2 regions of the Priestia sp. 40 genome follow, and region 1 is predicted to be linked to the other one. Evidence: riboswitches for the same ligand, from Rfam matches in the RefSeq annotation. Region 1 holds a riboswitch; the other holds the start of a gene.
The links. A riboswitch is a leader RNA that binds a small molecule or an ion and turns the genes downstream of it on or off. The one in region 1 is predicted to bind cobalamin.
Positions count from the first base shown of each region.

Region 2: another riboswitch for cobalamin. It lies ahead of ACO1DI_RS19375 (ABC transporter substrate-binding protein); the one in region 1 lies ahead of ACO1DI_RS18075 (sodium:proton antiporter).

Region 1 is NZ_JBMPZA010000015.1:622,760-626,729, forward strand. It holds gene ACO1DI_RS18070 (M20 family metallopeptidase) at 1-788, opposite strand, end outside; gene ACO1DI_RS18075 (sodium:proton antiporter) at 1,018-1,815, opposite strand; cobalamin riboswitch at 1,949-2,131, opposite strand; gene ACO1DI_RS18080 (organic hydroperoxide resistance protein) at 2,237-2,656, opposite strand; gene ACO1DI_RS18085 (undecaprenyl-diphosphatase) at 2,809-3,402, opposite strand; gene ACO1DI_RS18090 (ABC transporter ATP-binding protein) at 3,549-3,970, opposite strand, start outside.
Region 2 is NZ_JBMPZA010000016.1:187,104-191,073, forward strand. It holds gene cbiB (adenosylcobinamide-phosphate synthase CbiB) at 1-20, opposite strand, end outside; gene ACO1DI_RS19370 (adenosylcobinamide amidohydrolase) at 25-633, opposite strand; gene ACO1DI_RS19375 (ABC transporter substrate-binding protein) at 722-1,681, opposite strand; cobalamin riboswitch at 1,940-2,072, opposite strand; gene ACO1DI_RS19380 (thioredoxin family protein) at 2,163-2,477, opposite strand; gene ACO1DI_RS19385 (YpjP family protein) at 2,666-3,268, opposite strand; gene ACO1DI_RS19390 (class I SAM-dependent methyltransferase) at 3,649-3,970, opposite strand, start outside.

The sequences.
Region 1 (3,970 bases):
GCTTCTGCATATTCCGGCACTACATTTGTACCGCTGCCTCCTGTAAATGTTCCAACGTTCACCGTTGTACCTTTTTCATAATCTGTTAAGCCCTGCAAGAAAATCACTTGGCGCGCAAGCTCTTCAATCGCATTGATTCCTTCTTTGTGGTGATTACCCGCGTGTGCTGCTCGTCCCCATACTTTTACGGTGAAAATTCCCGCTCCTTTGCGCGACGTTTTTAACGCACCTGAACCCGCCACAGCCGGTTCCGCTACTAGCACTGCTTCACTTCTTTGTGCTTCTTCTTCAATGTATTTTTTAGAAGAAATTGACCCAATCTCTTCATCCGAATTGCAGAAAAACACAATTTTTTTATCGAGCGATAAGCCAAGCTCTTGAATCGCTTTAATCGCCCATATAGATTGCACAATGCCGCCTTTCATGTCTAAAATTCCCGGACCGTACAGCTTGTTTCCCTCTGTTCTTAGACTCAGCCTTCCCTTTTCCCATACCGTGTCAAAGTGACCGATAATTAAAAGCTGCTTTTCTCCTTCTCCAATCGTAAATTTCAAATGGTTTCCTACTTCTTTTTCTTCTATAATTTCGTACCCTACCCCTAAACGCTTTTGAAACAGCTCCGTTAAATACATTCCACACTGATCTACTAACTCTTTACTGTAGGACGGTGATTCTTTTTTCACAAATCCAACTAAATCTTCAAGCATCTCTTGTTCGTGTTCTTTTAAATAACTAAATACACTTTGTTCTACCATTACCTGACTCAAATCAATTCCTCCTCCAAACAACCCCTGCTGCTTGCATTAAATGCTTTTATTTATCGTACGTATAACTATGTTCTACGTTTCACATAACGACCTTAAATTATCCTTAATTATAATGGTTTTCAGACAATTTTCCATCATTTAAATACAGATAATACTTTAACTTATTCATAACAGACCGAAAATAGCCATAAACTTCAACAAATTCATACAAAAAAGCTTCAATCTTCAACAGATTAAAGCTTTCGTTTGACTAATTGACATTTATTTTAATATTTTTCCCTTTTGACTTCACACTCACAAAAACAAACATAGACACTAAAAAAATAAACAGAATAACGCCAACCATTTCAAAGTTTACTTCGGCCCATGGGTTAAAGAAAGTGAATGCTAAATAGAGTGACACACCATACGCGAGGACAACAATAACCCAGCCCATCAAGCGGGAAGCAGATCGCCCAAACTTACTCGATTCATTCACCATTTTATGTACAATCAGTGAATCGATTGTATCTGTCAGCATCATACCAAACATAAATACTAGTCCTAATAAAAGCGGCGTATACTTGCCTGCGTTCCCTACAGCTAGAGACCACACGGCCGTTTGACTGACCGTTTCGGCTGCTAAAGCGAACAACGCTCCTACAAGAATAATTAAAAAAGGATTCGTTGTTCCTTTTGCGATTTTCGGAATAAACTTCCCTTTTAACCCGCTCAGCTCAAACTCTTCCTCTTTATTTTTGGTTCGAAGCAAATGATATGTGTTTAATGTCCCGATTAGAAAGAGGGAGATAATGGATACCCAGGATGCAAAATGATCGAAATACGATGGAAACGTAAAATTCTTCATCACCACGCCAAGCACCCCGGCCGTGACGGCCACCATTCCTCCGTGACCTAGTGAAAACAGCGTGCCGACCCACGGGGCAAAACGGCTCCCCATTCGCCAATTATATCGGGTCTGGCCATCAATAAAAGCTAAGTGATCTGCATCCAATCCGTGCCTGATTCCTAATAAAAAGACAAGTAAAAAAACTGATAAACCTTCCATTTCCTACACTCCTTTTTTTAAAATAAAACATAAAAAAGCCTCAATTCTATAGAAATTGAGGATGTGTCGGCATATGAAAATAAACAGCAATTGCTCACTGCGTACCTTGATACACCGCCTCTTTCCTAGAAGAGTCAAGTGTACAGAATAGGTAGGTCTCCTGGCTTGAGATCATCATTTTCTACCGCCTTCCCCGTTTTGAGTGACGATAAGATAGAAAACTCCCTGCTTACAGTGGCTGGACCGCTCGAGATTTGCACTCGATTCCCTGTTACCTCTTACGCTATGTAAGAGCACCTAAACTGTGCGAATGATTCATTTTCTTCCTCATTATACTAGTACCGCTTACAAATGAATAGAGAAAATTCAAATAAAAAAGCCCTGCTAAGCTTTACATGCTTAGCAGGGCTTTTTAAAGCAATTAAATTACTTCTACCGTTACGTCTACGTTACCGCTGATTGCTTTTGAATACGGGCAGTATGAGTGAGCTAGGTCTACATATTTTTTCGCTGTTTCTAAATCTAAGCCTTCGATATGAGCTTCAAGCGCTACAGCAATTTTTACTCCTTGATCAGCTTTATCTGGAAGCAGCTGAACAGTAGCTTTTACTTCACTGCTTTTGATTTCTACGTTATGTTTTTTCAACATAAATTCTAACGCACTGTTGAAACAAGCACTGTATCCAGCTGCAAATAGCTGCTCTGGGTTTGTTGCTGTTGTTGCTTCTCCACCAAGTGCTGGAGGTGTTGCAACATCTAAATTAAAGATATTATCTAAAGAATGAACTTCTCCTGTTCTTCCACCTGTGTTAACGACTGTTGTTTCATATAAAGCTTTCATGTATAAATCTCTCCTCTTTTTTAGTAATTTTATTAAAAGTTTTTTATTTATCGTTTCTGTAATTTAATTGTACAAAATTTAATTTTAAAAAACAAGTATTAAATGCATTAAAAATTTCCCAATAAAAAAAGCCGCGTATTTGCGGCTTTTTCTTAATAATATTGAGACTGCCCGTCATAAGCTGATTTTCGAAAAATAGACAGATTGGTAATAGCTCTCATAATTTTGGTATTAAAAATAACATAATGAATAAACAACGCGAGCACGCAGCCTAGAATAGCTCCTGTTAACACATCGAATGGATAGTGAACGCCAACCCATACGCGTGAAAATGCAATGAGTGCACCCATTACAACCCACATGCGCCCTGAACGTTTGAAATGTAGCCAAATGGTAAAAGTGATAACTAATGCAGACGTAGCATGATCGCTTGGAAATGAAGAATTCGCGGCGTGATCAATAAGCTGATTCACGTGGTGAGAGATAAATGGACGATCTCGATAAGCAAATAAACTAATCACTTTATTGATAATGACTCCTGTGGCACAAGCACATAAAGCTTGGAATGCTACAACACGGCTGCCGTTTTTATTAATAAGTAAAAACAAGCCGAGTAAAACAATAAGTACATACTGGGCATAATCTGCAAAGAATACCATCAGCGAATCTACAAACTTCACATGCGAGGCGTACTGATTCACCGCATGGAAAATGGTATAGTCTACTGAATTAATAGCTGATAACATAATCGAAATCCTTTCTTATTTTTAAATGTCATTAGCTATCTTATCAGTTTCTGAAGAAAATGAACATGTTTTTGTCAGAAGCTTCCTAACTGGTATTTATAAATAACGTAGTCAGGCTGAGTGGTAAGCCAACAGATTTTTGCCCATTAACTTACCTGCGAATGATCCACGATGTTTTTTTGCAAAAAGATTTCTTCTAAAGAAGGCTCTTCTACGTGAATTTGATAAATATCGATGCCGCATTGAATCAATTCGCGAATAATCAGAGGGATATTTCTCTCTTTTTGAAGCATCACTTTTGTGTACGTGTGATGGTATTCCACGTCCGGACTCACCGTACGGAAAAACTGTTGAATATATTCTTTATGACTGCTTGGGTAAGGATCATGTTTAATCATCACCGTTTTTTTCGCTTGGTATTGAAAACGCAGTTCTTCCATTGTCCCTTCTACTAAAATAACACCATTTTTCATAATCGCTACACGTGTACAAATCTTCTCAACTTCATTTAAATTATGAGACGTCATAAAAATTGTCTTGCCCTGATTTTGAAGTTCTCTTATTAATT
Region 2 (3,970 bases), on a different contig from region 1:
ATCGCTTGCGTAATACTCATTTCTTCACCTCTTTCCCTTAAGTGCCTGCTCTAAGCTTATTTTTACCAGCTTGGCTACCGCTTGACCTAAAGCGGTCATAGAGCCTGCATATTCATATAATGGTCCTTGCTGAGACGCTGCAACTGAGATGCTGTCTGTAGATGTTCCCGTAGCAATCGTCTTTGTAGCTGGATCTATGACACCCAGCTGTGACAGCGTTTTTGTTTTGGCTTCTGTAGCCGCAATAAAAAGCTGTAAAAACGCAGCATCCGTAAGCGTGCCTTCCACGAAAAAAAACATATTAATTGTACCGGGAGAGGAATAGAACGGGACAGCTTCGTCAGCTGTAATATCCACTGCGTTTCCTACGCCAGCCGTTATCACGGAAGCTACTCTTACTCCGTAGCCTTCATAACAGTAAATTGCTCTTTCTTTTAACCAAACGGCTGTCATCAACCCTACGATTTGCTCATGGCGAACATTTTCTTTCATCAAATATTGCTCATACTCTAAAGAAGGAGTATCTGAATAATAGTCTTTATGAACAAATCGATTGTAAAAGGTGTCCGTTTCCGTGATGCCTGTTCCTAAAACGCCTGAGCTGTATGTTTTATAAGACGTCTCGGTTTTCATGATTAAAAGCTCAGGCCGTTCTTCAATTTTAAGATGTGAAAAGGGACCAATCCCCTTTTCAATTCGAACTGGAATATGGTCCCTCTTTTTATTTATTGTACACCTCAGGGTATACTGCTTTTGCTAAGTCCTCTAAGCCATCTACAATACGAGGTCCTAAGCGGTTGATTTTGTTTTGATCAACCTTCTCGATGTTACCCTCTTTTACAGCAGTCATGCTGCTCCAAGCGGGACGCTTCATAATCTCATTTTTGTCTGCATCATACGTTGCGATAATAACGTCAGGGTTTAGCTTAACAACTTGCTCTTCAGAAAACTTAACCCAACCCTTTTCACTAGCAGCTACGTTATCAGCACCGATCATAGTAAGCATTTCGTTCATGAACGTACCTTTTCCTGTTGTATAAACCTCAGGAGCTCCTGATACCTCTATCCATACTTTTTTACGATCTTCTTTTGAAATCGTTTTTGCTTTTTTCTCAATTGAAACTACTTTTTCTTTCATGTCTTTAATTGTTTGATTAGCTTCTTTTGTTTTACCCGTTAATTTACCGATTTGCGTAATAGAATCATAAACCGTATCAAACGTTGTTGAATCTTTTACAACAAATACCGGAATACCCGCACTTTCAATTTGTTTAAATACTTCATCCGAAACGCCCATACTTGAAGCGTGTGCCAGGACTAAATCAGGATTTAAAGCGATAACTTTTTCTGCATTAACGTTCATATCTCCCACCTGCGCTTTTTTCTTTACGCTTTTAGGATAATCATCGTTGCTTGTGACACCGACTAATTCTTTTTCAAGGCCAAGGGCATATACAATCTCCGTATTACTTGGCATTAATGAAACAATTTTCTTAGGCTGTTTTTTCAACGTAATTTCTTTATCACGTGCGTCTTTTACCTTTACTGGAAACGCAGCTTGTGACGTTTGTGCTGTATCTTGCTTCGTTTTTTTATCACTGTTGCTTTGGCTGCCTGCACCGCATGCAGCAAGTACGATGACTAACAGTGCAATAATGGAATACGAAAGCCATTTTTTCATTTAAATACTCCCCCTATATATTGTTCATTGTGAATACGAAACCTCCACGTTAAAGAAAAAGCAAATGATCATGCAAAAAGCAGCGCTATCCCGTTTTTCCGCTTTGACTATGTATACTGCTCGCCGGCAGCTTCAAAATAAAAAAGCTTTACTTTCAATTGAAAGCAAAGCAGGTAACGTCAAGATAAGCAGGAAAAGAATCCGTTCACTATACTTGATATGTATGTTCATTACCCTGCTTCACCCTTCCTCGAAGGTTTCACAGCTAACAATAAGGCAGGTCTCCTGACTTACGCACAAAGCGCTTACAGTGGCGGGACCGCGCTGGTTTTTCACCAGACTTCCCTTTTCACTCAATCTTTAAATTGAGACCTTATTGCTTTACGATTATTCACTTGTCCTAGTATACCCCACTCATCGAAAAATGGAAATAGCCATTCTCATAAAAAAAGCTGCGAGAATGCTCTCGCAGCTTAGGGAATTAAAGAGTTGCTAAAAATTCACGGACCGCTTCAGGCGTTTTAGCATTTGCACTGTGCAGGTGCGCAATTTTTTCACCGTTTTTATATACAAGAAGAGACGGAATACCCATTACATTGTTTTCAGCAGAAAGTTCTTCAAACTCATCCTTGTCAATTTTAAACCATGCTTTATCTGTATTTTCGTCAACGATTTCATCAATGAACATATCCAAACGTTTGCAATCAGGACACCACGTTGTCGTAAAAATCCCAACGCTTAGTGTTTCGTTCTTAATTTGTTCGCGAAATTGTTTTTCTTCCGTAAATTGTTTCATTGTGTTACCTCCGGCATCTATTCGTTCCTTCTCACTATTCTATGGTAAGAAGTCTGACTTCATTATAAACGATTTTTTTATCGTTGTGCTAATGTTTCAGCTTATTTAGACCATAACGGTTTTAGACGTAAAAAAATGCTAGCTTAAAAAAGCTAACATTTCGAAATCGTAGAATGTTGTGTCTATTATCAGCTAAACCATTTAGGCGGCATGTTTCGGTTCCAATAAATTTTCCCTAAATCATAATGCTTTTGAAAATTATCTGCAGCTGCATGATAGTGAAAATTAAACCAGTATCCATCTTTTGGAGGATTTTCGCGCCGTACATGAAATCGTATTAAGTCCTGACCGGTTTCCCGGTCATATACATGGAAAATCTTTTCACCGTAGCCAGCAGCAGGGTGCTCGCTTATCTCGAGATTCTGAATTGACTGTTCACGTTCAGTGCCAATGTCGGTCAGCACTTCTTCAATTTTAGGTAACACTGCTTGACGAAATTCATCTTCAATGACAGGCCCAATTTTTGTTCCGAATTTTTCCACTGACTGTTTTTCAGCTGATTCCATTGCATACGTAACAAATGATGAAACGTCTTCATATTTTGGTTCTTCATATGGCAAATGAATATCTTCTATAACAGCTGTGACAGGAGTTGTTTCTCTTACATACCCTGCTTTATGTTGCTTGTCCGCTTTTGCATCATCAACGTATAAATATTCTGGTGGAGTGACAAGCCCAAATGTAAATACTGTAATAAATACAACTAGCATTCTTTTTATCCATCTAGGCATTCGTATCTTTCCTTTCTCATCTTTTCCCATATGGTCTTTTCATATCGTAAAATTCATTATCATAACTCACTAGGTATTGTAACATACTTATTAATTTTTTACCTATATTTGCTTATTCATTTATGCTGTCTACGGGCATTCGAAGACTTTTTAGTTAGCACCTTCCTTCTTCTGTTTGAGGTTGTCACACCGAGCGGAAACCTATACAAGATATTCCTTTTTTGCTGGATGCTTAAACACAAAAGTATTTTTATGTTCAAAAATATATCATACTTTTATGAACTTTAGATGAAATTCATAAAAAAAACTTCCAAAACTTTTTAATTCCTAAAAGGTTTTGGAAGTCTTTTCAATGAACGTTATCCATTTTACTTTTTTGTTTATTTTTGTATATCAATTGTCCCGTAATGAAATTTTGATGTTTTTCGTTTTTGCACGGTAAATCCGTGTTCTTCAAAACGACTGCTTTTCCAATGATCTTTGAGCACGACCTTTTGTTTGGCTACTCTTTTTGCTTCTTGTATAGCCATTGGTGTCAGCGCGGTATACAGTGCTATTGCTTTAATACCGTTAATTCCATTCGATCCATCAATTTGCTCTTGAAACATAGGGTCAAAGTAGACAACATCAAAAGAATTATCTTCACAACACGCCAAAAACGATTCAAAATTTTGATGAACCACGTTTATACGCTTCATTGCA